Regions from separate parts of the Colwellia sp. BRX8-7 genome, predicted to be linked through region 2. Evidence: riboswitches for the same ligand, from Rfam matches in the RefSeq annotation. Region 2 holds a riboswitch; each other region holds the start of a gene.

What was found. Region 2 has a riboswitch for cobalamin ahead of cobO (cob(I)yrinic acid a,c-diamide adenosyltransferase). Riboswitches for the same ligand answer to the same signal wherever they lie in the genome.
Region 1: it holds a riboswitch for cobalamin, as region 2 does, so the genes downstream of both, H4J57_RS09110 (ABC transporter ATP-binding protein) here and cobO (cob(I)yrinic acid a,c-diamide adenosyltransferase) in region 2, are expected to answer to the same signal.
Region 3: it holds a riboswitch for cobalamin, as region 2 does, so the genes downstream of both, H4J57_RS09070 (TonB-dependent receptor) here and cobO (cob(I)yrinic acid a,c-diamide adenosyltransferase) in region 2, are expected to answer to the same signal.

Annotation. Positions count from the first base shown of each region.
Region 1 is NZ_JACGVP010000007.1:183,392-194,081, forward strand. It holds gene H4J57_RS09095 (adenosylcobinamide-GDP ribazoletransferase) at 1-268, opposite strand, end outside; gene cobT (nicotinate-nucleotide--dimethylbenzimidazole phosphoribosyltransferase) at 269-1,351, opposite strand; gene H4J57_RS09105 (iron ABC transporter permease) at 1,363-2,382, opposite strand; gene H4J57_RS09110 (ABC transporter ATP-binding protein) at 2,375-3,238, opposite strand; cobalamin riboswitch at 3,383-3,532, opposite strand; gene H4J57_RS09115 (histidine phosphatase family protein) at 3,605-4,216, opposite strand; gene H4J57_RS09120 (hypothetical protein) at 4,336-4,518, shown strand; gene H4J57_RS09125 (TonB-dependent receptor) at 4,624-7,629, opposite strand; gene H4J57_RS09130 (DUF2946 domain-containing protein) at 8,398-8,745, shown strand; gene H4J57_RS09135 (efflux RND transporter periplasmic adaptor subunit) at 8,842-9,966, shown strand; gene H4J57_RS09140 (efflux RND transporter permease subunit) at 9,981-10,690, shown strand, end outside.
Region 2 is NZ_JACGVP010000010.1:368-11,057, reverse strand. It holds gene H4J57_RS11010 (DNA internalization-related competence protein ComEC/Rec2) at 1-64, opposite strand, end outside; gene H4J57_RS11005 (DUF2062 domain-containing protein) at 126-638, shown strand; gene lolE (lipoprotein-releasing ABC transporter permease subunit LolE) at 703-1,992, opposite strand; gene lolD (lipoprotein-releasing ABC transporter ATP-binding protein LolD) at 2,002-2,685, opposite strand; gene H4J57_RS10990 (lipoprotein-releasing ABC transporter permease subunit) at 2,678-3,916, opposite strand; gene H4J57_RS10985 (M13 family metallopeptidase) at 4,247-6,319, shown strand; cobalamin riboswitch at 6,471-6,615, shown strand; gene cobO (cob(I)yrinic acid a,c-diamide adenosyltransferase) at 6,738-7,343, shown strand; gene H4J57_RS10975 (cytochrome C) at 8,425-8,880, shown strand; gene H4J57_RS10970 (MBL fold metallo-hydrolase RNA specificity domain-containing protein) at 8,898-10,286, shown strand; gene H4J57_RS10965 (universal stress protein) at 10,303-10,690, shown strand, end outside.
Region 3 is NZ_JACGVP010000007.1:166,953-177,642, forward strand. It holds gene H4J57_RS09020 (lytic murein transglycosylase) at 1-831, opposite strand, end outside; gene H4J57_RS09025 (DUF6172 family protein) at 984-1,310, shown strand; gene H4J57_RS09030 (PA4780 family RIO1-like protein kinase) at 1,335-2,192, shown strand; gene H4J57_RS09035 (pseudouridine synthase) at 2,203-2,979, opposite strand; gene H4J57_RS09040 (hypothetical protein) at 3,068-3,445, opposite strand; gene H4J57_RS09045 (hypothetical protein) at 3,553-3,909, opposite strand; gene H4J57_RS09050 (HAMP domain-containing sensor histidine kinase) at 4,275-5,762, shown strand; gene H4J57_RS09055 (hypothetical protein) at 5,762-6,349, shown strand; gene H4J57_RS09060 (sigma 54-interacting transcriptional regulator) at 6,351-7,760, shown strand; gene H4J57_RS09065 (MarR family winged helix-turn-helix transcriptional regulator) at 7,778-8,224, shown strand; cobalamin riboswitch at 8,619-8,790, shown strand; gene H4J57_RS09070 (TonB-dependent receptor) at 8,820-10,690, shown strand, end outside.

The sequences.
Region 1 (10,690 bases), on a different contig from region 2:
GAAAAGCACCGGTAAGCAATAAGCTCGCCGCCATAGAAATAAGTACCGCTAAAGAAATGGGTAAAAAGCTCGCCAACAACACTAAAATAGAGGCGGTGATCACACCAATAAACAAACCAATTAAGGCAAAATATCGGCTCGCTTGATGAAGCATTTCAGGTTTTACCACCTCAGGTAAACGCACCGGTATACGAGTAAAAAAACTTAAAGCGATTAACAACAAATAGTATTGTTGTTGGCATTGTTGCCAGTGTGATTGCTTAGTCATTTAATCTTCAGCTTTGTTAGTGTTAGCACCAGTAACATCGGTCACTTGCGCCTGAGTAAAGCTTGCCATATCATTATAAAAAGCCACAGCCGCCTGAATTAATGGCAGTGCTAATGCAGCGCCTGTGCCTTCCCCTAAGCGTAAACCTAAATTTAATAGCGGCTTAACCTGCAAATGGCTAAGCATTTTTTGATGACCTTGCTCACCCGAGCAATGGGCAAAAATCATATAATCTTTAACATTTTTATTAATACTGATAGCGAGCATAGCGGCGGCAGTACAAATAAAACCGTCAACAACAACAAGCATTTCTTGTTCGGCCGCCGCTAACATAGCTGCGGTAATTTGTACGATTTCAAAACCACCTAAAGACGCTAAAATTTCTTTAGGGCTGTTGAGACTTCCTTGATGAAGCACTAATGCTTGCTCAATGACCTGTTGTTTGATTTTTACTATTTCATCACTAACGCCAGTACCTCGTCCAACACATTCACTGGCTGGAATACCCATAACAGCGGCCATAATAGCTGCGGCAGAAGTGGTGTTACCAATTCCCATTTCACCAAAAGCGATTAAGTTACAGCCTTTTTCATGAACTGATTTGACCAAAGCAGTCGCTTTTTCAAAACCGAGTTCAACTTGCGCTAGACTCATCGCTGGTGCGATATTTAATGGTGCGGTGATATTGCCTAAACGTTGATTGATAACACCTGAACAATTATCAATTGGCGATAAAACACCCGCATCTACCACACTTAACTGCCAACCAAGCTGCTTACAAAAGACATTAATCGCCGCGCCACCGCTGGCAAAATTAGCCACCATTTGTGAGGTCACTTCACTCGGTGCAATAGAAACACCTTGCGCTGCGACACCGTGATCACCGGCAAATATAAATAAACTAGGATGTTTTATACTCAATAATTGTTGATCAGTATTTACTGTTGATAACTGCACAGCGGCAATAATTTTAGCGGTATCTTCTAGTTGGCCTAATGCGCCGAGTGGTTTAGTTTTTCCATCGATAGTCGACTGGATCTGTTGATTAAACACATCAGTTACTTTTTTAATAGCAAAGTTCATCAATAGCTCCTTTAAGCTTTATTTTTGCGAAAGTACAACAAGGATAAAAAGAATAAGCTCCCCAAAGCAGAAGTGATAACACCTACGGGTAGCTCTTGGTTTTCTAGTACAACTCTCGATAATACATCCACCCAAATCATAAAAATACCACCGACTAAAGCCGTTAACATAATGCCAAAAACAGTACCTTGAGAAACAAAAAATCGTACAATATGGGGTATCATCAAGCCAACAAAGCCTATACCACCACACAAAGAGACTAACGTTGCGGTGATCAGTGAACTCAGTACCAACATCACTAAGCGAAAGCGGTTAACATTAATACCTAAGGTTGTAGCACTTTCATCGCCTAACAACATTGCATTCAGTTGGCGTCGATACGCTAACATCATAATGACACAGCTAATAATAACGACCGCGGGAAACCATAAAATAGACCATTGCGCACGCGAAAAACTGCCCATAGTCCAAAATAATATCGCCGTAACCGCTTGTGGATCGGTATGATAAAGTAACAAGCTAGTAAACGAGCTGAACAAAAACGATAACGCTACGCCAGCCAATAGCATAGATTCAACTTGTTGACTTTGCCGACGACCAGAGATCATTAGCAACATTAGCATCGCCACTAAACTGCCCGCAAAAGCCGCGACAGGTGTTACAACAGAAATAGTGCTGCCCAATAAAACAATAGATATAACGACTCCTAAAGAAGCTCCTGAAGAAATACCAAAAAGATAAGGGTCGGCTAATGGATTTCGCGTTACCGTTTGTAAAATCAGCCCAGAAACCGCTAAGCCACAACCCGCTAAAAAAGCTAAAATAGCGCGCGGCATACGTAATTCCCAAATAATACGCTCATAAAAAATCACCTCGCTCGCGTCTTTATCTGTGGATAAACTAGCCAGTAGACTCGAAGTAACATCGCTAAAACTGATATCTGCCGCACCTAAAGATAACGACGCAATAAAGCTAATAACACCAAAAGCTAAGGTCAGAAAAATAATCCACGAATGATTGACCTTAAACATGAGGTAACGCTCTACTTTCTGCCGTTTTTTCTTGAGTATCGTAGCCATAGAAATAAGAAATATGAGGAACCTTATGTTGTGGATGAAGAGAAACTTGCGCGCAGACACCAAATACATTTGATAACATTTCAGAGGTGATCACCGCTTGTGGTGACCCTTGTTCAACCAGTTTACCTTTATCTAACACCAGCAGTTGATCGCACATCGCACTGGCAAGGTTTAAGTCATGAAAAGACGCAATAACCGTGATGCCTAGCGATTTAGCTAATTCAATAACCTGAATTTGATAGCGAACATCAAGATGACTGGTTGGCTCGTCCATAATAAGTAAGCTGGGCGTTTGCACGATAGCACGAGCTATAAGTGCGCGTTGTTTTTCTCCACCGGATAAATGTTCAAAATTTTGTAAGTTTTTATCCACTAAGCCAACCTGCTTAATAGCACGGTCTATCTTGAGTCGGTCGCTGGCTTGTTCACGGGTAAATAGACCTTTGTGTGGCAGTAAACCCAGCGCAACAACGTCATGAACAGTTAAGTTAAAATGGGTGGGTGTTTCTTGTAAAACTACAGCGATATCTTGCGCATATTGATAGGCGTCATACTTTTGCCAAATATCTTTTTGATTAAATTCCACCAAACCAGAATCAGGTTTTACGTAACGATATAAGCAGCGAAGTAAGCTAGACTTTCCTGCACCATTAGGCCCTAAAATACCAGTAAAACTGCCTTTTTTAATGGTGAAAGAAATATCATCTAAAATAAGTTGGCTGTCGGCATGCCAAGAAAGATGCTGCACTGAAAGCAATGCGGTATTAGCGGTATTTATTGATGAGGATTGATCCTGGCTACTATTCAAAAATTGCTACTCACATACTATTGACACTTAAGGAGCATCAAACAGAGCACAATCAATCTCTTAGTATATAAAAACTCAAGAGTCGACAATACAATGTTCGAGTAAACCCGCTCGACTTTGTTGGTTTTGCCTGTCATTTTGATAGGCAAATGACTCTAAATTAATGGGTATCCTGACTTAAGCTTTATGGTTATTAAATACCACTAAAAGGCTTTTACAGTTGCGGGTACAGTTGCGGTTTTTCACCACATTCCCACATTAAAAATGAGTTATATAATTTTGTTTGGAGATTATCGTCTGCTCACTAAAAATAGCAAGGTTTAATTGCCAATAACACCGAATTCATTGACTTATCGAGGTAACTTATCACCACACTATTTTTGGCCAATCAACGCCACTATCATCAGTATAAATATTAACTTTAACTAGCCCCGCATAAGGAATATCAATATGACTCATGTGAACCGTGCCCGGCATAGGCAAATTAAGTACACGCGCAATTAAGTGTTTGATAACACCACCATGCGCAACCACCAAGGTATTTCCTTCGGGTGCGTCTGCAAGCCATTCTTGCCACCAAGTATCGACACGCTTGACAAAATCAGCCATAGCTTCACCATTAGGCACAGTATGCTGCCAAGGGTTTTGCCAAAAATCACCCAGTGAAGGCTGCACAGCACTGGCTTTTATCTGCCACAAGGCTTGATAGGTTTGTCCATCCCAATCACCAAAATTCATTTCTTTAAGGTTATCGCTTAATTGGAAATTAATGCTGTATTTTAATGAGTATGCTTTGGCAAACATCTGACAACGTTGCAAAGGTGAACTGATACAAAAGGATATCTCTGGTAATTTTTGGCTAACGTCCCACAGCTGTTGCAAGCCATTTTCAGAAAGTGCGACATCTGTTTTACCGGCTAAAATACCCGGTGTAGCAATTTCACCATGGCGTAATAAATATAAAGTCCGCTGTAGCAAAGCATTACCTCTTAATATATATAGTGTAAAAAAGCATAGCGTAACCTTAAATTCAATATTGCGTAAGTACTATGACAAATAGCTGTGCACTTATAAACAACAGCACAGGAGTCAATGTTGTGTACTTTAGCGAAAGTGAGCACTTAACTATCTCACCATTTAGCCTCTCGTCAACCGAAGAAGCGCACGTTTTAACCCCTTCCTTTCCTTTCATGATGGGGCCTAGATTTAAAGGTGAAATACCTGCTAATTCGTTTGGCTCTTGTGATACTGTTGGAAACCAAGGTGGTCCTCTCCCTTAATACTTTAATGTAATAGCAAAAAGTGCCTAAATTCATCTATAAAAAAGCCGCTCAGTTTATCTGAACGGCTTGGCTAATTTAAATATGTTTAACTTTACTATTTAATTAGAAACTATAACGAGCAGTCAGTGTAATTCTACGTGGAGCTTGGTAGTTTACCGGTGTAGTATAGTTAGGGTTAGGCAGTCTCGATGAAGCCGAGCCTACGTCACCTGTTTCATTGTATTCAGTGACTTCTTGAAAGTTAAAGGCATTTCTAACATTGACTTTCACGGTTAAGCCATCAACATATTCCGGCTTATACGTTAAACCTAGATCAACATTTTTAACCCATGGAGTACGGCCTTGATCGCCACGATTACCTAATACACCACCACAGTAAAACGATGAAGCACCGTAATTAGCTAAACCGCCAGCATCAACACCTAACTCATCTCTAAGTTCGTCAAGTGGGATAAAACCAACACAGTTTCTTGGACGACCTGATTGTAAACTGAAATTAACAGATACTGAAATCTCATCATTAACTTGGTATGCACCAAAAGCTTTAAAGGTGTGACGACGATCATTGGGTAAAGCACCATAGGCACCATGCTGAAATAATGCATTATCAATGTCTTGTGTTAAACCTGCATCCTCTTGCTCTAGAGTCGAGTTAACATAACCTTCTGAGTTACCTTCACTTTTAGCTAAAGTATAAGAGCCCTGCAAGAACCAACCGTCAGCAAAAGGCTTCTCGAAAGTGAATTCTAAAGCTTTATAAGTACGTTTGTATTTTTCTAGGCCGAAGTATTCTTCAGGAACACTTTCTACCTCGTAATTACCGTCATTGTTAAGATCCAGCGCAATAGAAAAATCATTACCTGGGTTCATCATCATACAGCCAGCCATTGATTTATAATCGAAATCATTATAACCATTGTCTGTTGCATAATCGATAAATGGCTGATGAGAACAGTAATCATCCATGCCATCTTTAACTTCACGGTAAATAGCCTTGGCACCTAAAATCCAGTCATCAACCTGCTGTTGATAGCCAAGAATAAATTCATCTTGATGCATAGGTTTTAAGTTTGTTGCCGCTACGGTTCTTGAATCAGGCGCTTTCTCATCACCGTTAGAGTTTCTTGTACCAATAGCGTCGCCCACTTTATCAGGAGCAGCAGTGATTGGATTTTCATCAGCACTGTCTACATAAAAGTACTCTTCATAGCTCCATTCAGTACCTGCAGCACGAATATTTGTATTAGCCGCGATTGGCATAAAGTAACGCCCGGCAGTACCGAAAAGTTTTTTGTTACCATCGCCATCCATATCCCAAGAGAAGCCCAAACGCGGCGCCAATTCACTGTCAGATTTAACAAATGAATCGCCATCACCGTTGCGGTTTTCAAAGCCTTCTGAACGCAAACCTAAGTATACCATCCACTCATCAGTAACTTGCCAAGTGTCTTCTATATAAAATGCCGTGTTTTCAACTTCATAAGAAGCAGAACCCGTATTACTTTCTCTATGGCGAATATATTCTTCACCTGCTGTTACAAAAGCACCATTAACACTTTGTCCGCCTGCTCCGTCAACATCTTGAGCTACATGCCAGCGCCAGTATTCGCCACCTGTAAAGGTAGTGCCACGTTTAGTCGAGGTAAATTTCTCTTGGTCATAACCGACACGAAGTGTATGTTCACCTAGAATCCATTCTGCGCCTAAACGTAAAGAGTCGCGTTCATCAGTATCAGAAGCGATCCCAGCTTCAGGCACAGTACTTTGGCCTTGAGCAATACCCCAACAACCAATGCTTTGTGAACTTGAAGGTGTTTCACGGCGATCGAATACTAACTCACATTCAGCGCCAGGGCCGATATCAGGGTTACGCGTTTCTAGTTCATTGGTCATGTTGCCCCAAAGAACACTTACTGAGAAATCATCAGTTAAAAATCCGGTATAGTTAACGATAGTAACATCGCCACCTTTGGTGATCTCATAAGGGTCAGCAGCTTCACCATGAGTCCCAGTGTAATACATACCTTCAGGGTTACTGTATGAGGTAAATTCTTGTGTTTCTTCATTATCGATGTAAGTCATCTCTAATAAATGGTCGTCTGAGATATTCCAATCAAGCTTTAACAAATACATTGGTGAGTCGTCTTTCATTGTCTCACTTGTTTGTTTGCCAAAAGTATTACTTTCATCATCTTGGCCTTCAAATAAGCCAAAAAAGAATAGTTTATCTTCAACAATAGCGCCTGATGCATAGGCATTATAGGATAAAGAGTCAAATTCATTAGCTGAGCGGAATGAAGAATAACGGTTAGAGTATTCTAAATCAGGATCGCGAGAAGTAACATCTTTGCCATCTTCTCTAAAACTTGCTGGCGTAGATTCAATTGAGCCACCAAATTTCCATTCATTTGAACCACGTTTAGTTACTAAACTAACAACGCCACCTAATGAACGACCGTATTCTGCGCCATAACCACCGGTGCGAACTTGTTGCTGTGAAACAGCATCATAAGGAAGGTCAGCAAAAGAGGTAAAGTTACGAATATTAGTAACATCGAAACCATTAATAAAATAACCATTTTCAGCAATTGACGAACCACCAAAAGAGGCAGTATTACCATTTCCTAAGCCAGAATCACCTGCTGTTGCTCCAGGAGCTAACAAAGCAACTGATGTCAAATCTCTTGCTACCGGTAATAAGTCTATTTGCTCAGCAGTAAAGACTGAAGTAGATTCTACCGATGTGGTATCGATACTAACTAAAGAATTACCCACAATAGAGATAATTTCAGAAACTTCTGTAAAATCAACATTACTGCCCTTACCAATAGCGACTAAGATGTTTCGAGTATCTACACCATTGTCGACAGTATATTTGCCTGTCGGCAACTTAGAAAAGTTAAAACGGCCATCTTCACCAACAACAACAACGCGTTTAAAACCTGTCGCTGGGTTCTTAATTGTTACACTTTTACCCTGAATGGCTTTACCGTAAATAGAGCCACTAACATTATCGGCAAAAGTCATCGGAGACGCAGCTAAACATGCCCCAACTGCGATAGCAGCTAACGAGCGATTAAAGCTTCGCTTTATATTTGAATTTTTCATTATTATTTTAATCTCCATTATTTATGTATTTATCTATTTATTTTAAATAAACAAAATTTCCGTGAATTGTTACAAAAAAGTAACAACCAAAAACATTCTTACCTGAAATAGTTTATTTTACAAGATGAATACGAAAGACGCTGTATTATAACAATTCAGTATAGGGTGATGATAAAAATGAGTTTAATTGTCATACTTAAAACAACTATTACTTTTTATTGGTTTTATCAAGCAAAAACAAATAAAGATAAAAGCAATCAAAAACAACAAGATATATAATTAAATGTCGTTTATTTATATATTAAATCTAATGATAGTTGAAAAATATCATTAGATTTAATATGAAATTTCTCTCTTATAAAAGTGGATAATAAAGTAATAATTACTTTTACTGTATCATTATCTTTGCATTAAAAGTAAGATCTTCGTACTTATAGCCAGATAAATAGCTGTAACAAAAAAGTAACAAAATGTGTGTAAATAGTATTTTTAGCTATATTTAATGACAAAAATGGCTTTAGCATTAAATATTATTAATGGCTATAAACTGAAAAATGAATTGATCTAACTAATGAGTGCTTTAATTGTTAGTTCAGATAAGCGGACATTGTGCATCACTTGCTGGGGTAGGTAAGTTATTATTGCTTTCGCTATCTAGGTGTCCAAAACCCAGAAGTTATAGACACTGATTCGCTAATTATTGACTAAGAATATGATTTAGCTTAGCATCTGCCAGTCTCTGTTTGTAAATTGAAGAATGCAGTAAAAATGAAAAACATTTGGCTTGGCTTTTTAATAGTACTATCGATTGCCTTACAATCGTTTGTTGCTGTGGCTAATTCAGACAATAATCATCAGCTTGACGCTCAACATTTGCAAACTGAACATTCTCATGAAGTTGACAATCAAGCGCGACTTAATGCAACCTCTGATACTGAGCATAACGTCAAAGACTGTCATCATTGTGGGCACTGTCAAGGTTCACACAGCCAATGGTTTTTAACAAAAAAATCAACTTCGACTGTCACTAAGCTATTAATTCCCAATCAATACTTTTATCTTATCGATATCAACATCAACTTTATAGAACAACTTATACGCCCCCCCATCGCTTAATTTAATTTTATAACAATTTTTCGCAACAAGTTTACTTAACACTAAATATTGAATTTAGTGTTGTTGCAACGTTTACCTTTAAATTAAGAGATAACAATGATCAACACCAATAAAAAGCCAAAGCCACTAAACCTACTGAGTGTTTTATTTTATGGTTTAATCACCTTAGCTATTCCTGCTCTTGCTGTCGAAATAACCGAAGACACGCACAAAGCAGGGGTTAGCTTTACCACGGCACAATTAACACTAGCAAATATTAAAGTATCGATGCTAACACCCAAGATTTTTGCACTACGTGTTTATGCCCCAGGAGAAATAAAAGCGAATGGTTACACCAGTTATATCGTCTCACCACGCACAGAGTCAGTAGTCATAAGTCGTCATGCGACCTTAGGTGAACATGTTGAAAAAGACCAACCATTAGTCACGTTATTTAGTGAATCTGTTGCTGCAGCACAAGCTAATTATCGGGTAACGTATAGTGAATGGCAACGGGCAAAAAAATTAACTAAGGGTACGTTAAGCGAGAGTCTTTTACTAAAAAGTGAAACTGATTACATCGCCGCTTTTAGCCGTTTGACCGCATTTGGGCTAACAAAAAACGCTATTGAAGATATTGTTAAAAACAATTCATCAAACTTAGGTGAATATACTTTAGTAGCGCAGCGCGCAGGAGCGGTATTAAGTGATGATTTTTCACAAGGACAGCGAGTCACACCCGGTGAACAAATTATGATTTTGGCTAACGAAGAAAGCTTATGGGTAGAGGCGCGTGTTTCACCCAACAAAAAACTAAACTTACCCGCGGGGACAAGGGCTGAAATAGAGTTTGCTGGCCAAACTTATCATGCCTTGGTTATTCAAGAAGCCCATACAATCGACCCAACAACCCGTACTAGAATTGTTAGGCTGTCTGTTGAAAATAAAGATGATTCATTACACTCAGGGATGTTTGTAGATGTTAACTTTCAATTTGACACGCAAACTGCCGTAATCGCAGTGCCCGAAACAGCGTTAATGCGTGGGGCTGATGGCGATTGGACTGTCTTTGTTGAAGACCATCCGGGTGAATTTGAGGCTGTTGAAGTTGAATTAGGTCAGCCTTTAGGCAATTACCGTCAAATCATCGGTATTGCCGCCAACACAAGAGTGGTTACCCAAGGTGCCTTTTTTGTGGCTTCAGAAATAGCGAAAAGTGGATTTGATCCACACGGCCACTAATGAGGAATAACACGATGTTAAATAAAATGATTGATTGGTCGATAGATAATCGGCTACTGGTGGTTATTGCACTCATCACCACTATGGCCGCCGCTATTATTGCCATTCCAAATTTAAATCTAGATGCATTTCCTGATGTCACTAATGTTCAAGTTGCGATAAATACCGAAGCACCTGGCTTAGCCGCTGAAGAAGTAGAGCAACTCATCACCTACCCGATTGAAGCGGTGATGTATGCCTTGCCTGATGTTGAACAAGTACGGTCAATATCAAAAACGGGGTTATCTGGCGTTACTGTGGTTTTCAAAGAAGGCACCGATATATATTTTGCTCGTCAATTAGTTTTTGAGCGGCTACAAGCGGCAAAAGCACTAATCCCTCAAGGCGTTGGTTCACCTGCAATGGGACCTAATACCTCAGGCTTAGGTCAGGTCTTTCAGTACTTACTCATTGCTGACAAAGAGGCGGGTTATAACTCAATGACCTTAAGAAGTTTAAATGATTGGCTAGTGAAATTATTGGTTATGCCAGTAGATGGTGTAACTGATGTTTTATCTTTTGGCGGTAGTGTTCGCCAATATCAAGTCAACATTGAACCCAGTAAATTACTTTCTTATCAGTTAAGCCAAGATGACATAGTTACCGCACTTGAAAACAACAATGCCAATGTGGGTGGTTGGTATATGAACAGAGGACAAGAGCAATTAGTTATACGAGGCACAGG
Region 2 (10,690 bases):
GTACTATCGGTAAGAATAGTGACAAAATAGCACTGATAAAAAATGTAAATAGCCACCGTTCCATAGTGATTAATTTCCGTATCTGTCTAATCGATAAATAAAGCCTAGATAATATAAGTAAGTATATGCCTAAAAAACTCTTCAAGCGTTATATGCCGGATCACAACACCATAAAAAATAATAAACATTTAAAAATTTTTGGTGCGTCATTGCATAACCCCAACTTATGGCATTTAAACCGTAATTCTGTCGCAAAAGCTTTTGCCGTAGGTTTATTTTTTGCCTTTATCCCGGTACCTTTTCAAATGGTTTTAGCTGCTGGTGTTGCTATTATAGTACATTCGAATTTGCCACTTTCTGTTGCACTCGTTTGGATAACTAATCCGCTCACAATACCCGCAATTTTTTATGGCTGTTATATGGTTGGCATCTGGCTACTAGGCCGATCTGAAAAAGAATTTGTATTTGAAGCGAATTGGCAATGGCTGGTTGATAGTTTATCAACTATTGGACCAGCATTTTTACTTGGCTGTGGCGTGCTAGCGGTACTTTTCTCGCTAATAGGTTATTTTTCCATACATGGTCTATGGCGATATTCTGTTATCAAACAATGGAATAAACGTAAAAGTAGAAAGTAAAAATCTGCTCTAGTCTCGCGTTGGTGATAAAAATTATCGGTTAATAATATAAAAGTGAAACCCGCTACATTTGTCCTAACACCTGCGCTGGCTCAACTTTAGTTGCTTGCCATGCGGGGTAAATAGTCGCCAGTAGACTCATCAGTAAAGCAGTACAAACAGTAATTACAACGTCAGCTTGGCTTAAGTGAGTGGGAAGAAAGTCGATAAAATAGATATCACCTGATAACACTTTTACGTTAAGAAGTGTTTCTACTGCAGTAACAATATCAGTTAAATTTAATGAGATAACAATACCTAACACTGTCCCCACTAGACAACCCACGACTCCATTAACCAGTCCTTGAAACATAAAGGTCATCATTATAACGCTCGCCGGTGCTCCCATAGTTTTTAAAATAGCGATATCACCTTTTTTCTCATTGACTGCCATAATAAGCGTTGAAACAATATTAAAACTTGCTACCGCTATGACTAATATTAAGACAATAAACATCACTAATCGTACAAGTTGTATATCATTAAAAATATGGCCGTGACTTCGTGTCCAATCATAAATGGCAACATAAGTATCATCAAAGCTATAAGCAACATCACGTATTACCTGGGGCGCTTGAAAAACATCAGCTACTTTTATGCGAATTCCCTGAACTTGCCCCTTCGCGAGATTAACCATTTTTTCGGCATGCTCAAGTGAAAGATATACAGAGTTTTCGTCAATCGTACCGCCAAATTTAAAAATGCCAACAACTTTTACTTGGTGCTTAACCGGCACAGGAAATTTAGCACTCGCTTGCTGGTTATTTTTTTGGGCAATAACACTCGATAGTAACAATTGTAGTGAGTCGCCTAATTCAAGTTGTAATTTTTTTGCAACTCCCGAACCGATAACAACACCAACCGTAGGGTTTTCGGTATTTTCATTATCAACGATCGCTTGCCAGCTGCCGGCAATCATATAATCGGCAATGGTAGAAACTTGCTGTTCTAACTTTACATCGACACCACGCACAGCAACGGCTTTGAGTTCACTGCCATGTTGCATCATACCGGTAAGTTTTATCACAGGTGCAGCGGCTATCACTTGTGGATGTTGTTGTGCTTTCGCCACGTGTTTTTGCCAGTTATCTATCGGCGTATTAATAGCAATTAGCTCACCGTGAGGAATAACCGACAGCAAATGTTGCGCTAATGCTCGCTCGAAACCGTTCATTGCTGAGAGCACTATAATCAATACCATTACACCAAGCGCAATACCGATAGTGGAAGATGCTGAAATAAACGAAGAGAAGCCATTACCGTTTCGGCTACGCACATAACGTAAACCTAAAAATAAACTTAATGATTTGGTCATTTAAAAGCCTTAACTTTCAAGGGGCGCTAACCGGCCGTGCGATAAACGTAGTTGACGATCCATTCTGGCAGCAAGTATTAAGTCATGGGTAACAATAACAAAACTGGTGTTTACCGTTTTATTAAGGTCACGTAATAACTGATATATTTGCTCTGCGGTATCAAAGTCTAAATTACCTGTTGGTTCATCAGCTAATATTAATGAAGGTTTAGTCACTAATGCCCGAGCAATAGCGACACGTTGACGCTCACCACCAGAAAGCGCGGAGGGCCGGTGCTCAAAGCGGTGACTTAACCCAACCTGTGTGAGCATTTCTTGTGCGGCAGCTAGGGCCGATTTAGGTGAATCCCCGCGAATCAGTAAAGGCATTGCCACGTTTTCTTGTGCTGAAAACTCCATCATTAAATGATGGAATTGATAAATAAAACCAATATGTTTATTGCGAAATTTAGCACGTTGCTTGTCAGATAACTGGTGGATATCAACACCGCTAATAAAGACCTGCCCTGAAGACGGAGAATCTAGTGCTCCAGCTATATGTAAAAAAGTACTTTTACCACAACCAGAGCTGCCCACTATAGCAACAAGTTCACCCGCATCTACTGACAAATCAAGCCCGTCTAAGACTTTGGTTTCAATGCTACCTTGATAATATGACTTTGATAATTGCTGACAAAGTAAACCTTTACTCATTTCGTAAAACCTCGGCAGGCTCTGTTAAAGAAGCCTGATAAGCGGGATATAATGTAGCAATAAAACTCATCGCTAACGCTGATAAAACAATACTAAACACATTGTTCACTGATAGTTCGACGGGCAAAGACTGCCCTGCTCCCAATAAATTAACACCGAGAAGGGTAAATATAGTGTTTAAGTTTAAGGTTAGTATGGCGCCAACCACAGTACCGATAGTGACGCCCCAAAAACCATTAACTAAACCTTGAGTAATAAATATTTTTACCACGCCAAGACGATCTAGCCCAAGTGTTTGTAAAATACTAATTTCACCCTTTTTTTCGATAACAACCATCACTAAAGCGGAAACAATATTAAACGCGGCAACGGCAATAATTAAGCTCAACATCAACCACATCATATTTTTCTCCATGCGCACAGCAGAAAATAAAGCGCCTTGAGTATCGCGCCATGTCGTAAAATCATACTGTGGATATTGTTGTTTTAAACGTTTGACCACTTGCTCAGCAGCAAAAGCATCATCAAGATACAAACGAAGTTTTTCAACGCCATCACCTCTTTGTCGATGAAGTTTTGCGCCATCTTTACTGTGAATATAGACCAGTCCTTCATCAACTTGTGAGCCAACACTAAAAATACCAGCGATGGTAAAAGTGCGTTGCACCGGAATTCTCCCCATTGGGGTAAAGACGGTTTTATTAGGCAGTGTTAAACGTATTTTATCACCCAAATCGACATCAAGTTGCCTTGCTAACGACTGTCCGATAACAATGGCAAAGCTCTGTGTCGATAGATTATCTAAATGTCCTGATACCATAGAGTTGTTAACAATATTGTGCTGCTCGAATTCAGGCATGATTCCTTGAATGAGTACACCGCGTAATGCGCCAGAATTAGCTTGTATGAGTGCTTCACTTTCCAACAAAGGAGTAACTTTTTTAACTTTAGGCGTAAGTAATAATTGTTCACGTAGGATTTGCCATGTAGGTAAAGCATTGTTTTTGTTTTGCTGAGGTTGATTGGCGACGACAATATGGGGAACTAGACCCAATATTCTCCGTTTTTGTTCACCTTCTAAACCGTCCATAACGGAAACAACGGTGATCAATGATGCGACACCCAGGACGATACCGACAATGGAGAAAAAAGTGATAAAGGATACAAATCCAGAACTTTTACGGCTACGACTATAGCGTAGCCCAATGAAAAAACTGACGGGTTGAAACATTAATTAAACTTCATCTTATGTTATTCAGTAAGAGAACGATTACTCTATAAGTAGCCACAGCATAGCACAGTCAATGTTTTATTTGGCAGCAAAAAAGCCAACAATTAATATTGATAAAAATCAAAGTGAAAAATATTACGATTACTTTCAATTAGTTAAATAAAAAAATAAAAAAATCATCAGGCTTAATGTACAAAATAAAATACGGCACTGCTGATACATTATGTAAAAATTCATGTCCAAATCTAGTAAAAAGCCCTGTAACCCTTTAGTATCAATGCGTTTACCATTTTATAACCATATTCTTTACTTAATAATAATGAGATTACCATGAAAAAAATAATAACAGGTGCAGTCTGTTCTTCGTTATTGTTGCTTGCCGCTTGCAACGACAATCCAGAAAGCACTGAGACAACTAAGCAAGAAATGCCTATCATGCAAAAAACTGCATTAGCTTCAGGTATCGACAAAGCAACAATGGACTTATCCGTTCGTCCACAAGACAACTTTTATCGTTATGTAAACGGTGCTTGGTTGAACGCTAATGAAATCCCTGGAGATAAAACGTCAATTGGTGCCTTTTATGACTTACGTGACGAAGCTGATGACAATGTAAAAGTAATCATTGAAGAATTAGCAGCAACAGAAAATTTAAAAATGGGCAGCGACGAACAAAAAGTAGCTGACTTATTCCGTTCATATATGAACATGGATGCACGTAATACTGCAGGTACGGCTCCTATCCAACCATTATTTGATAGCATCAATGGTTTAAAAGACAAGAATGAACTTGCGACATTTTTTGGTGAAAATCAAAAAAATGGTGTAGGTAGCCCATTAGCGTTTTATATCAGCGTTGACGGTAAAGACTCAACTCGCTACGCCACTCATATTTGGCAAACAGGTTTAGGCTTACCCGACAGAGATTACTACTTTGATGAAACCGAACGTTTTGCCGCATTACGTAAAGGTTATGTTGCTCATATTGAAAATATGTTCAACTTAGCTGGTTTGAAGAACGGTAAAGCTGCTGCGCAAACGGTCATGGCAATTGAAACTAAATTAGCAGGTTTTCATTGGACAAAAGTTGAAACTCGTGACAGCAGTAAAACTTACAATAAATTCGATGTCGCTGACTTAAACACAGTTACTGATGCATTTAACTGGAATGCTTACCTTGCTGCTCAAGGCGTATCAGCGCAAAAAGACATCATTATTAACCAACCTTCATTTGTTAAAGGTTTTGGCGAAATATTTGCAGCAACCTCATTAGCTGATTGGCAAACTTACTTAACTTTCCATACCTTAAGTAACTTTGCTGGTTCTTTAACCGCTGACTTAGATAATGAAAACTTTGACTTTTATTCTCAGCAGTTAAGAGGACAAAAAGAACAACGTCCAATGTGGAAGCGTGGTGTTGGCGTAGTTAACAGCAATTTAGGTGAGGTTATTGGTAAAGTTTATGTGAGCCGTCACTTTAAGCCTGAAGCTAAAACCCGAATGACACAACTTGTTGAAAACTTACGCGGAGCATATGGTGCAAGTATTGATGAACTAGAGTGGATGTCTGATTCAACTAAAAAAGCTGCCCATGTAAAACTAGCAAGCTTTGATCCTAAAATTGGTTACCCAAATAAGTGGGAAGATTACTCCGCACTTGTTATTAAAGGTGATGACTTAGTTGGCAATAAAATGCGTTCTGGTAGTGTTTCTCATCAAAAAGAAGTCGCTAAGTTAGGTGGTCCAATTGATAAGCAAGAATGGGGCATGACGCCGCAAACTGTTAATGCTTATTACAATCCAACTAAGAATGAAATTGTTTTCCCTGCAGCCATATTACAACCACCATTTTTCAACTTAGCTGCTGACGATGCGGTTAACTATGGCGGTATTGGCGCGGTTATCGGTCATGAAATGGGTCATGGATTTGACGACCAAGGGAGTAAGTATGATGGCGACGGTAACATGCGTAACTGGTGGACTGAAGCAGATTTAGCGGCCTTTAAAGTTCGCACCGATGACTTGGTAAAACAATACGATGGCTATTCAGTATTTGAAGACTTAAATGTAAACGGTTCTTTAACACTGGGCGAGAATATTGGTGATTTATCAGGGGTAACTATCGCGTATAAAGCTTATATTGCTTCATTAAATGGTAAAGAAGCACCGGTAATTGACGGACTAACTGGCGATCAACGTTTCTTCATGGGCTTTGCTCAAGTATGGCGTGGAAAAAAGGTTGAGAAATCATTACGTAATCAAGTAGCAACTGACCCTCATTCACCTGGTGAGTTCCGTGCATTAGGCTCTTTATCTAACATGCCTGAATTCTACAAAGCGTTTAACGTTAAAGAAGGTGATGCTATGTATATCGCCCCTGAGAAACGTGTAAAAATTTGGTAAGCCAATGGCTTAGTTAAATAACGTTATTATTAGAAAACACTAAAATGCCAACAACTATTGTTGGCATTTTTATTACTGAAAATTCCTGGCCTTAGATTCTATTTATCAAAAACATAAAATCAATGGTGTTTAATGCCGCTAGATATTGTAAATAATTATAAATCTCGTAAACTAACGCAACGTAAACGTGTTTAGGGAATAAGGTGAGAAACCTTGACTGTTCCCGCAACTGTAAATTGTAGTGACTTAAGAGTTGCCAATGAGTCAGCATACCTATCCACAATAAAATCACCACCATTAACATCAATAAAATCGTGCGGGAATACACGGTAAATTGCTATTTTTTAAGGGACCCCCTTAACGTTAGCCTTGCCTTTTCTCCTCTTTAAAATGACTATAATTATCAATAGGAATACTCATGGTTGACGAAACACAAAAAAGTGAAAAACACCAAGCACGCATGCAAAAAGTAAAAGATAAAGTTGATGCAAGAGTTGATGCTGCCACTGATGAACGCGGTATATTAATTGTAATTACAGGTAACGGTAAGGGTAAGTCAACATCAGGATTTGGCACGCTAACTCGCGCAGTAGGACACGGTCTAAACGCAGCAGCCATTCAATTTATAAAGGGCACTTGGGCTTGTGGCGAAAGAAATGTCCTTGAAAAACTCGGCGTACCTTTTCACGTGATGGCAACAGGGTTTACTTGGAATACACAAGATAAATCAACCGATATTGCCGCTGCTCAACTTGTTTGGAAAGAAGCAAAGAAACTATTAGCTGACGAAACCATTGATGTTGTGCTACTTGATGAACTGACTTACATGCTGTCGTTTAAATACCTTGATCTTGATGAAGTACTAGACGCCATCGCTAATCGCCCGCCTATGCAACATGTAATAGCCACAGGCCGTGGCGCACATCGTTCACTCTTAGAATTAGCTGATACAGTAAGTGAAGTGCAATCGATTAAACATGCTTTTGATAATAATATAAAAGCACAAAAAGGTATTGATTGGTAATAACTCAGCCATATTGATACCAACTGCGTCATGCTGATAACAACTACGTCATGTTGATACCAACTCCGTCATGTTGATACCAACTCCGTCATGCTGATATCACTCCGTCATGTTGATAACAACTACGTCATGTTGATACCACTCCGTCATGCTGATACCAACTACGTCATGCTGAATTTATTTCAGTATCAGCATGGCGAAATGACAACCTAAAATCGAGCTTTCATGTGTTACACGCATAATGTCTGAGATTGATCTCTTCAGATCACTTTTACTACAAAGACGACATATCTTAATTTTAATAAGTAGTCCGCTTAGCCACCACAGCGGTCGTTCATCATCTAATAATTAAAGCTTACTTTGATAAGTATTGCAGAAGTTAGCTTTTGGTTTTTCTTTAGGTAGACTGTTCGCTCAGGCTGTGTGAAAACACTCAGCTTACAATTTTTATGCAACGCTATGTAAATTCAAAGGTAGTTTGACACCAAACTTACTACAGATTTAAATCTACAGAGCCTTTTGTCGTTGATATTTCCAAATTACGCAAGTTCAAAATAGTTTTCACACAGCCTGCGCTATCAGTTGACCTTAATATTTATGTATTAAAGGTTCGTTAAGCTTTTCTGCCCTTATTGGTTTGTTAGCTGGCATTCATCCGGCAAAAAGTGCCGCTAAATTAGCCCCCATAAAAGCGCTGCGCACTGAATGATTTATTCAGTGTTATCGGATAGACAAAGTTATTTACCTACTTTATTCATCAGCTGTTAGTTTTTCATTAACGTCTACATCATTGATCTATATCAACGTATTCCCAAGAAAAATTGAATCCTCAAATAAGAACAACTAGACTAAAAATCAACCTAATAGTGGAAAGCGCTATGTGTAATTTTTTTGGAATTATCTGCTTTTTAACTTGTACTGCTATCCCAGTAGAGTCTTTGATATCACCAGAAAAATGCTTATCTATACAATTTGTAGATATCAATAAGCAAGAAAAAATTCTAATACTATTGAGACTTTACTCATGGTTTTGATCAGCGCTTTAATTAATTCAACTTAAAAAAGTAATTAAGGAATAACAATGAAATACATTCTATTCACTTTACTTATCGTTTTGTCATTAACGCTATTCAGTTGTGATAAAGGGGTTGATTCCCCACGAGGATTTAGCCTGCCTAAAGGTAATATTGAAACAGGTAAAACAGTTTTCTTAAAGTACCAATGTTTAGCGTGCCACACACTAAAAGGTGTTGAGGACTCCAGTATTGTAAAACAACAAGATATCTCTGTTTCCCTTGGAGGTGAGAAAACTAAAATCATAACTTACGCTGAATTCGTTACTTCAATAATTAATCCATCTCATAAATTCTCCAACCCGCATTCGCCTGAGGTAAGAACACCTCAAGGAAAATCAAAGATGAAGGTCTTTAACGATGTTATGACCGTGACCGAGCTTATTGATTTGGTGTCCTTTTTACAGCCAAATTACACATTAAAACCTTATCAACAAACCAGATATCAGTATTATCCACACTAATCCTTATGGGAGCTAAAATGAATATTAAATTTTTCGGTGCCACTCGTGAAGTCACGGGTTCTTGCTATTTGGTGCAAGTAAACAACAAAAATATACTTATTGAATGTGGGATGTTTCAGGGCTCTCATGAGCATGAAAAACACAATCGCGACCCCTTCCCTTTTGATGTTAGTGAGCTAGATGCGGTGATCGTCAGTCACGCACACCTCGACCACACAGGTCGATTACCCATGCTCATAAAAGAAGGTTTTCATGGTTGTATCTATACTCATAATACCACGGTAGATTTATGTAAAATTATGCTCCTAGACTCAGGCTATATTCACGAAAAGGAAGCCCGCTGGGAAAATAAAAAACGTGAGCGTAAAGGTTTAGCATTAGTAGACCCCCTTTATACGAGAGCAGAAGCGGAGACAACCTGTCAATATTTTAAAGGACTTACCTATGATGCCGAGTTAGAAGTATGCCAAGGCGTTAAACTAACCCTTAGAGATGCGGGTCATATTATTGGTTCGGCTATTGTTGAATTAGCACTCACTGAAAACGGCGTTAGTAAAAAGATTGTCTTTAGTGGCGATTTAGGCCATAAAAACGCCCCTATTTTACGTGATCCGTTCACGATTAAACATGCTGACTTGGTCATTATGGAAAGTACATATGGTGACAGATTACATCGTAGTTGGCAGGATACTTGGCAAGAAATGGGTAATATTATTGCTAATGCTAAAAGTAGTAAAGGAAACATATTAATTCCTGCTTTTACCGTCGGCAGAACACAAGAGTTACTTTATGAATTTAAGCAACATTTTGAGGAGTGGCAATTAGGCGATTGGCAAATTTTTCTCGATAGTCCTATGGGAATAAAAGCTACTAATGTTTATGCCAAGCACCGCGAAGTTTACGATGAGAAAGCAATTGATGTTCAACTACAAGATAATGGGATATTTAATTTACCTAACTTGCATATGTCAGAAACAACAGAATATTCGATGAAAATAAATCAAATATCTTCAGGCGCCATTATTATAGCGGGTAGCGGCATGTGTACAGGGGGGCGAATTAAACACCATTTCAAGCATAATATTTGGCGTGAGAATGCTCATGTGCTTATTGTTGGCTTTCAAGCTAGAGGAACATTAGGTCGATCGCTTGTTGAAGGCTGTGAACACATAAAGTTGTGGGGAGAAAAGGTACAAGTTAAAGCAAATATTCACACCGTTGGCGGATTCTCTGCACATGCTGACCAACAAGGCTTACTTGAGTGGTATCAAGGCTTCGAAAACAAGCCACCTGTAGTTCTCGTACATGGGGAAGTAGAAGCCATGGATATACTTGCGCAAAAATTAAAACATCAATATCAAGTTGATGTTACGCAAGCAAGCTATAAGCAAAATATTATTATTTAAAATGAAGGAGAAATTTATGTATAAGCATATTTTATTTGCCGCAGAACTTAATGAGACGAAGAGTTATATCGAAGATAAAGTCACGCAACTACAAGAACTCACTCAGGCAAAACTGAGTGTTATTCATGTAGTTGAGCCCATACCAAACGCTTACTATGCTGGTGTATACGGTACTATGCCGGGTTTGGACCCCATAGATAGTATAGGAACTACTAGAGCACTAGCAGAGCGTGCCAAAGAGATACTTCAGCCTTTGGCTAAAAGGTTCAATATTCTAGAGCAAGATTTGCATATACCAATAGGACATATTAGTGGCGAAGTTTTTGCTTTTGCAGAGAAAGAAAACGTTGATTTAATTATCACCGGAAGTCATGGTGTACATGGCTTGCAATTACTACTAGGAT
Region 3 (10,690 bases), on a different contig from region 2:
ATCAGATAAAGCAGTACCATTAGCACGTGTTACGCCTAAAGCTTTAAAGGTTGCTAAGGGATAGAACTGATCAAACTCGACTTGTTGAAAAGCAAAGTTTTTTGGCAGCTGTACTTGACGACCCCAACGCTCTTTTTCTATCCAGCCAATGCTATTTAAGTAATTAGCCGCACTCGTTAACGCATCGGCCTCACTTTGCCAAACATCTACTTTACCGTCATCATCGCCGTCTAATGCATACTTTCTCAATGCTGAAGGCATAAACTGCATATGCCCCATGGCTCCGGCCCAAGAACCAGCGAGTTGCTTGGTGGTGACCGTTTTATTATCGATCAAATGAAACAGATCAAATAATTCAGCGGTAAAGTATTCACTACGTCGCTCATCACAGGCCAATGTGGCTAAAGAGTTTAACACCGACATTTTCCCTTTGTTTCTACCAAAGTTAGTTTCTAAGCCCCAAAAAGACACTAAGTACTGTGCAGGAATGCCGTATTTTTTAGACAATTTGTCAAATAGTTCTTTATGCTCAGCTAATTTCTTTCTACCGGTTTGGATGTGATAATTAGTTAAGCGTAATTTTAAATAATCAGCAAAGCTTTGACTAAATTCAGGTTGGCGTTGATCGAGCTCAATCACGCGTTTTATCGGCGCAAGCGCTGGAATAATATCATTAACAATATAGCCTGAATAACCAGCAGATTCGGCCTTGACCTGCAAATTATTGATACATTGAGTGAAATTGTTATTACCCGAAGCATTCACTACTAAGGGCAATGTTGTTAATGAAACAAAAACTAACTGGGAGAAACGTTTAATAACGGATGACATAACAGAAAAACCTTATAAAAAATTGAATAAAACATCGAAAAATATAACCAAGTTCACTTTAGCAAATACTAACTGTCGCACCCAAGGAAAAATTAACGTAAAATGCAGATCATATGTAACAAATTCTCTTAACAATATCATTTAGGAACGTCATGAAAAAAACATTCAACATCACTCACCCAAAAATTAAAGTTGCTCGCTTATTTGAAGGTGTAAAACATGATGTGAAAAAATACATAAAAAGAGAAAGAAACAAAAAGCTGCCTGCTGGCGTTGATTTTTGGGATTTTGACTCTAAATATGGTATCACCGAAGCAGACGCAGAAGTTGTACACTTATCTGCACTTAATAAACATATCGACGAAGCTGAAAAGCTTGGCTTAACTTCATTCTATGTAGAGATCGTCGTAAAAGAAGGTTTCCGTTCAGTAAAACCGCTTGGTGAAGACGAAGACTTCGACGAACTTGACGAAGAATAACTTCAAAGCCGATTTAATTAAATAATGAAAATACCTAAAAGACTACAACCCCTGGTTGACGATGGACTGGTTGACGAAGTAATCAGTCAATTAATGAGTGGCAAAGAAGCAACTGTATATATGGTACGTTGTGGCGATGATATTCGCTGTGCCAAAGTATATAAAGAAGCCAATAAACGCAGTTTCAAAAAAGCCGCTCAATACCAAGAAGGTCGAAAAAGCCGTAATAGCCGTCGCGCACGCGCGATGGAAAAAGGCTCAAAGTATGGCAGAAAACAACAAGAAGATGCTTGGCAGAATGCCGAAGTTGAAGCCCTTTATACATTAGCTGCTGCTGGTGTACGAGTGCCTCAGCCATTTGGTTGTTTTGAAAGTGTGCTGTTAATGGAACTGATCACCGACGGTGAAGGCGATGTTGCACCGCGCTTAAATGACATAATATTGCCACGTGAACACGCCATTGAAGACCACCTTATCATGATGAATTATGTAAAGATCATGCTTTGCGAGGGTATCATTCATGGTGATTTATCAGAATTTAATGTCCTAGTTGACGAATACGGTCCTGTTATTATTGACTTACCACAGGCTGTAGATGCCTCAGCCAACAATAATGCCAAAAGCATGTTACTGCGCGATGTTGAAAATATTACTGATTATTATGCTCAATTTGCCCCAGAATTAGCAAAAAGTAAATATGCTCAAGAAATGTGGGCCTTATATGAAAAAGCAGAATTAACACCAGAAACCGAGTTAACGGGCCTATTTAAGGAAGACACAAAATCGGCTGATGTTGATACAATATTAGAAGAAATAAAAGCAGCATTTGCTGAAGAACAGGAACGATTAGAGCGTATTAGTGATGCTGATGAGTTAGATTAATCTATTATTATCAGTTAGTAACAGTCGTTGTAAAAATACCAAGTACTTCATCATCCGTTAAAAATCGACTTTGACCTACAGGTAGATTTTCATCCAAGAATAAGTTTCCGATGGCTTGTCGATGCAAGCCTATAACGGGATTACGAAACCGACCAAACATCCGCTTAATTTGGTGATAACGCCCTTCAATTAACTTAACTTCAGCAATATATTGATTAGTTTGTTGGCCTACAGTATTACTGATAATTGTTAATTTTGCTGGCTTAGTGGTGATATTTTCAAATTCAAAATACATCCCTTGTGCAAAAGCTGACTGATAGTCATCTGTTAACGGGTTTTGTAAAGTGACTTGATAGCACTTTTCTACTTTATGCTCTGGGGACATAAGTCGTTCAGACCAACGACTGTCGTTGGTCAGTAACAGTAACCCGGAAGTATTTAAATCGAGTCGACCAACAATATGTAAGTTGTCTTTTTCTTCGTTACCACTGTCGCTAAATAAGTTTTGCTCGACAAGTAGGTCTATGACCGTTTTGTGTTGTTTATCTATCGTTGCACTGACTACACCAATAGGTTTATTAAGCATTATATAGAGCGCACGATTATCTTGTAAAATGTGACCATCTAGAGTGATTTTTGAGAACTTATCAATTCGTTGGCCAATATCATCTGCAATAATGGTATCTACCGCTATACGCTTTTTCGCTAACATTAAGCGCACAGCTCTGCGACTAACGCTGCAATTTTCACTAATGAAACGGTCGAGACGAGCAGTACTTAATGACATAAATAGGCATTCATTTTATCTGGGGATTAAGAATTATTGATATTTTAGCCGCTTTTGATTCGAAAAATAACGCAAACCTGCAGATAAGTTAACGAACCAGTTTAAGTATTGTTGTCTGCTTAACCGCTTCAGCTTCAACTTTAATCGGTTTAATATCAACACGTTCAGCAATGAGTTTGTTATTTTTAAAGCGATCGAAATGAGCTTGTTTAACTTGCATTTGCTGACAAAATTTATGGAAAGCTGCGTAATCTTTTCGATTAAATTTTTCATTCTCTCGTGTTAACAAACCATCTATGTAGGCGTTATCTCCATTTACTGTTAAATTGGCGATCGCCGTGTAGGGTTTACCATATTCATCTACACGTATAGCTCGTACGGTTTTTATTTCAAAAATCCAATCATCAACTTGTACAAATCGAGGCATTGATTCTATAGGGACACCGTCAGTGGGTTTATTGCTCATAATAGTTTTCGACTGCGTATTAACTAATAAAAATTCCAACTGTTTATTATCTACAGTTGGAAATTAGGGACTATAATTCTAGAGAGATATGGCTTATTTTTCAACCATTAATTGTTAATTTTTACAGCCGCAAGGTAGGTTTTTAGCTCGCTAGCACTGATTTCAGCGTCAGCATTTTTATCGATGTCTTTAAAATGCTTAACTAATTTTTCATCTTTGCTCGCAATAACTTCTGCTTCATTAAGCAAACCATTTTTATCTTCATCGAACTGAGTCAGTATGGCCGGTGTACTTTTTGCTACATTGTCTACCGACAACATTTTAGTTGCCACAGGTTTAGTTGCTGCTTGATCAGCAATAGGAATATCTAGGCTTGCAACTTTATCTCCTGCGTTGACAAAATACGAAGCTAAGGCACAAGTACCAACAAGTAGAGTCACTTTTGTTAAGCTAATAGAATTCATTTTAATTCCTTTATTTATAGAGTTCATCGGGTTATTTTAATGATTGTAATAATATCATTAACGACATTGCAGGAATCGAACCAAAAATATAAAGCACTGATTTAATTCAATTAATGATAAAACCAAAATAACTAAGCTGCCTAAAGTGTCGCCATTAAGCAACAGATAAAACAGCCAAAAAAAAAGTAAAAAAACAAAATCGTTAATAATTCAGAAAATAACCGATGTAAAACAGTGACTAACTTATAAAAGTCATAACAAAAAACATTCTAGTATCATCTAAAGTACTGTCTCAAATAAGCGACACGCTTGTTTTTTATCTTAATAAAACTAAAATACACTCCTGATTAATACTTGTGATATCTATGAAAAAACTTAGCTTGTCCGAACTTTTTGCAATAAATTTGTATTCGATTAGAAAACTAAGCATTTTAGGTTTTACTTTTGTTGCGTTTCCGCTAGTCATAGCGTTAATTTATAGCGCAAATCAAGTCACTGAGCTTTCTCAACAAAGTACATCGGCTATCTTTAATGTTGCTGAACTCGTTAAAACAAACCGTCAAATTAACTTTACCTTAGCTAAAATGGAACGCAGTGCTGGGCAATTTATCATTCTAAAAGATCAAGATTTATTGAGTGCTTATTTAAAAGACGAACAAGTTATCTTAAAAGCAATGGCAAGTAATAACCTCTTTAAAAGCAACCCAAGCTTACGCTTGCTCAGTACAGAGTTTTCTCAAACGATTGAGTACCTGCATAGCTACTTAACGCGGCACCCTCTAGAAGAATCGTCATTAACATCGTTACAAGAACAATTTACCCAACTAGTTTCGATACGAAAAACAATAGCCGAACAAAGTAATAACTTACTCATTTTACAAGTAGAACAGGTTAAAGATTCTGCCAACGGTGTTAGACACGATATGCTAAAAAGCTTACTTATCATTCCCTTTACTTTACTTATCGCCGCAATTTTTATCTATTTAATCACTAAACCGCTCAAGCAGTTACTCAGTAAAATACATCATTTAGCATTAGGAGACTTTGAAAAAAAGGTCACTTTACATGGCTCACCTGAGATGACAGAAATTGCTGACGCCTTGGAAGTGATGCGTAAGCGCTTGCATGCTCTGGAATTACAAAAATCGAGTTTTATTCGTCATATTTCCCATGAACTAAAAACGCCACTTGCCGCCATTAGAGAGGGAACAGAATTACTGTACGATAACAGTGTTGGTGAGTTAAACGCTGAGCAGCAAGAAATATCTAACATTATCCGTAGCAGTGTTACCCGCTTGCAACGTTTAATTGAAGACTTACTTGACTTTAATATTGTGCTCGACTCAACCAGTTTACAAGATACTGAAATTGTTGATTTATCATTGTTAGTTACTCAGGTATTACAGCAAAGAACTTTAGATATTAAACAGAAAAACTTAACCATTGACTATAAAAACCACGCAATACAACTCAAGGTCAATGCCAAACAATTAAGTGTTATTTTAGATAACCTCTTATCCAATGCGATAAAGTACTCGCACGACAATAATGTTATTAACATTAACTGTTCACTTGATAATAGTCTGTTGTCGATAACCGTTATTGACCAAGGTCGCGGAATAGCCAGTAGCCAAAAAGAAAAAATATTTGATGCTTTTTATCAAGGAACACCGGCAAAGAATGCCAAAATAAAAGGTAGTGGTTTAGGTTTAACCATAGTAAAGGAGTTACTGATGCGCTTAAATGGCACCATTAATATAGCCAGTAACACAGGTAAAAATAGTGGCACTGCCATGACAATAACCTTGCCTAATGCTTTTCTAACAAAAAAAATGAGTGGAGTATCAGTGTAATGTTATATTTATTTTATAGAATACTCACTGTTAGTTTTTTACTGTTATTACTGCCCGTGTTAACGGGTTGTCAGTTACTAAACAGCGACAATAAAAGCCATCACATTAACAGTGGCCCCCTTGATTATACAGAATATTATTTGTCTTTAGTCGAGTTAAACCAAGCACAAATTGCCGATAAAATACACCAACATCAATTAGTCTCGTTAGCCAAGAGCATGTTAATCAAACAAGATAAAAATAACAGTGCTGAAACTATTGAATGGCAATTAAAATCAGCACTATTTTTTGCTCTACCTCATTCACCGGTTCACAATCCGTTCACCGCAAAAAGTAAATTAAATCAGCTGTCGCTTATTACCCTGAGTAAAAACAATCTAAGCCAAAGCGACTTTGCCTTTTTTAGTATGTTAAAAACACAACTCAATCAGCAGATATTACAACTGAATGAACTATCGCAAGAAAAAAAGGCGCGACAGCTCATTAAGCAAGCCTATCAATATCAACAACAACAATTAGAAGTGTTAAAGCAGCAAATAAATCAGCTGAGAAAAATAGAACATAATATTAATGAGCATGGGCAGTAAAATGATGGTTTCAACAAACAGCAAAAAATTCGATCAGCAAAAAAGTGAAAAAATACTACTTGTTGATGACGATCCCAGTTTATTAAGATTACTTGGTATCCGCTTATCTGCTGCGGGTTATCAAATAGAGTCAGCAAACAGTGCTAAAATGGCTTTAGGTATTTTAGAAACATTTCATCCGCAATTAGTGATCAGCGATTTACGTATGGAAGGTATGGACGGTATGGCATTATTTGAAAAAATCCGTCAGCAACAGCCTAATTTACCCGTCATAATTATGACCGCACACGGCACGATACCCGATGCTATTAGTGCGACTAAGCAAGGCGTATTTAGTTTTTTAACCAAACCTTTTGAAAGCCAAGAATTACTCTCTACTGTGCAAGAAGCCATTCGCTTACAACCACAAAGTAGCGCTCATAATACCGACAAAAAAGCCGATATTTGGCGCAAGAAAATAATTAGCCGAAGTGCCGTTATGTCTTCGTTGTTACAGCAAACTTATCAAGTTGCCCAAAGTGACTTTAGTTTATTGATCCATAGTCCCAGTGGTACAGGTAAAGAACTCCTGGCAAAAGCCGTGCATTTAGCAAGTAAGCGTCATGATAAAAAATTTACGGCAATTAATTGTGCGGCAATACCTGAACAATTACTCGAGTCAGAGTTATTTGGACACTGTAAAGGTGCTTTTACTGGCGCAGATAAAAATCATCAAGGGCTTTTCCAATCAACCCATGGTGGTACGTTATTTCTTGATGAAGTCGGCGACATGCCGATGAGCTTTCAAGTTAAATTATTACGCGCCTTACAAGAAAAAGAAGTGCGCCCAGTCGGCAGTGCCCAGTCAGTAAAAGTCGATGTCCGTATTATTGCCGCTACCCATAAAAATTTACAACAAGCGATCATAGATAAAAGCTTTCGTGAAGATCTTTACTACCGCTTAAATGTTGTGGAACTCACTTTACCAGCCCTGTCTGAACGACGTGAAGATATTCCTTTGCTTGCCCAGCACTTTTTAACAGTCGCGATTAAAAGTACCAGTCATAAAATAAACGGCTTTAGCCAAGCCGCGATGGAGATTTTAATTAGGGCTGAATGGCCCGGTAATATTAGACAATTACAAAATGTTGTTGAGCAATGCGTCGCTTTATCTACCGAGCCGTTAATTAGTGAGAGTTTAATTAATAATGCTTTACGTAATGAAAGTGCACAGCTGCCTTCTTTTCAAGAAGCGAGAGAGCAATTCGAGCGTGACTACTTAGCAAAATTACTAAAAACCACCGAAGGTAATGTTTCACAAGCCGCAAAAATAGCGCAGCGAAACCGAACAGAATTCTATAAATTATTGAAAAAACATCACTTAAATGCCGAATCATTTAGAGTAGATAACAACATTACTTCACAAGCATAGCCGAGCATAACTAAACGATGAAAAGCTTACACTTAACCAACTTTTTTCCTTATCAGCTGACGCAACTACAAGTAAAAGTGAGTGATAATATTGCTGACATTTACACAGGAAGATTTGAGCTTTCTCGTCAAGAATGGCGAGTGCTAGCCAGCTTAGGTAACGGAGAGTTATTATCCGCAAAGCAGATAGGTGAACAAACTAACTTAGAAAAAATGCCGGCGAGCCGGGCAATAACAAGGATGCAAGCTCAGGGATTATTGGTTAAAAACACAGATAAATCCGATAAACGCTCTTCGCTATTAAAACTAACCACGCAAGGTTTGGCGATATATCAACAGTTAATACCTATGGTGCTAGCTCGTGAGCAAGAACTATTATCGGTATTAAGTGCTGAAGAAAAAAATCAGCTAGCTAATATTATTGAAAAATTAACTTTAAAATCAGTGGATATAGCGAATCAATAACAATGACAATTGTCGCTGATAATGACTAGCCAAACTCACCATTAAACAGCCTAGGTGAAATTGGCAGACAATAAATACCTACCGTAGAGCTTAGGTTTTATCGGCTGTTATTGAACGACTCATTATTAATTAAAAAGAAGAAATTGCCGTCACTAAAGTGTCAGTAACGTCAAAAATGCCTCACCAGATCATCGTTAATACCATCAGATAAAATAGTCTGGCAACAAAATTTTTCTGATAATACGACATATTTTACCTCTGAACTCAAAGGGCTGGGTCAAAATATAGAGTAAATGACGTTGCGTTAAACCCGTCGAACGATTAAAGCTAACTAGCCATGAACTATAGATTTAATACTCTAACTGTTGACAAGCTATATTAATAGTCTCAAAATAACGACCATAATTGATTAGGTGCTCAATATTTATACTTTAACAAGGTATAAATTAGAGATAATCGGGAAGTTAGTACATGCTATGCATAATTCTAGCGCTGCCCCCGCAACGGTAATACTTTACGCTATGTAAAGTTAAGCCCGGAGACCGGCCTAAATGATATCGAATGACTTGCAGTGCGGTGGGCGCTACGGAATTTAATGACATTAGCAATAGCTAGTTGTCATGATCCTTCCGTACCTCCCTCAAAATTTTTTGAGGTTATTATTTTTTCTTATTTACGAAATATCTTTGTTCTTTTACTCATAGCGATGCCTGTATTTGCGCAAGTAGAAGACGTGTCAACTGACGATATAGAAGTCATTGAAGTTGTTAATGATCAGTCATTTAATACACCTAATTATCAAGTATTACATCGCGAAAGCTTTATATACTCATCGCAAACGCTTGCCGATATTTTACAGTCGATAAATGGCATTCAAATTCGCCAAATAAGTGGAATTGGTAATCCTGTCTCTGTTTCAATTAGAGGGTCGAGTAGTAAGCAGGTCCAACTTTATATTGATGGTCAACTGATTAACGATAGCCAATTTGGTGGTTTTGATTTAAACCAGATACCCACAGAACAAATTGAAAGTATTGAAATCAGTAAAAATCAAGCGATTGGTACCGGCGCTACCCCTATAGGTGGTGTTATTCGCATTAACACTTACAACCCCACTGAAGACTCCAGTAAATTAACCTTGGCCACCGGCTCATTTGGCTATCAAGAAGTTAATGCGCTTTATAATAAAGCATTTAAAACTCACAGTCTGTCTTTTGGTGGTCATTATATTAACAGTGACAACGATTACGATTTTATCGTTCCAGCGGGCTTTAGTAGTAGTGATACGTCTGACAGACAAGCATTAAGAAATAATGAATTTACAAAGAAGTCTTTTTTTATAAACGACATATTCCAATTTAATCAACATCAGATCAGGGTCAATGTACAATATAACGATCAAGAAAAAGCCCTGCCTAATTACCAAAACAACTCCCCTGAAAACAATTCGACGTTAAACTCTGACAACTTACGCTATAGCTATCAACATCAATGGTTAAGCAAATCCCCTTGGCTAAATTCAATTGAATTTGAAGCCTACGCTGAAAATAAAGATGAGCGTTATATTTCAAGTCCCGACTCGATAAAACTTGATATCAATGATTATGAAACAACAAAAAAACATATCGGCTTTAAACCTTACCTTACATGGAACGAGTTTAATCTAGTGCCATTTGTCAGTTTTAATAAACAAAATTTCAGCTCTGTTAGCGAACACAACGGAAAACCAACACAATGTAATGGTATAGCGTCATGTGATATTTCAGCAAAACAAGAACAACTCAACATAGGCTCTCGCATTGAGTGGCAACCCGAGTCACTCCCCATAGAAGTGTATGCATTGTTGAGTAACCTACAAGAGAAAAATTCAAACATAGCGATTAATCAATCCAGTGCAGCTAAGTTTGTAGCCAATGATAATTATCAAACAACTGAAGTCGGGTTAAGCTTTAAGCAAGGTAATTTAAAAGTTACCAGTAACTTAAGTAATGGTGTTAGAACACCGACATTATACGAATTATTTGGTGATAGAGGCTCCTTTAAGGGTAATGATAATTTATTGCCAGAAGAAGCAAAAACACTCTCAATGGGGGGGCAGTACCTTTACAAAAGTTTGTCTATATCTTCATCTATTTACCAACAAAAATTAGAAAATTCAATTGTCGCCATTTTTAACTCAAGTAATGTCGGTAGCTATAGAAATGTCAGTAATGCAGACTTGTTAGGCATTGAAATTCAAACAAATTATCAATTATTAACACAATTATCTTTCGCGCTACAAGCCAATATTATAGACAGTGAAACCACATCAAAATTTGTCGCATTTAATAAGAAGAAACTACCTGGTATATATCATCAACAGTACAGCGTAGCGTTGAAATACAAGGTGAATTCCGCATGGAACATGTCATTTAAAGTAAGTAAAGATAAAGACTTGTACTTCAATCTCATTAACAGAATTCAAAA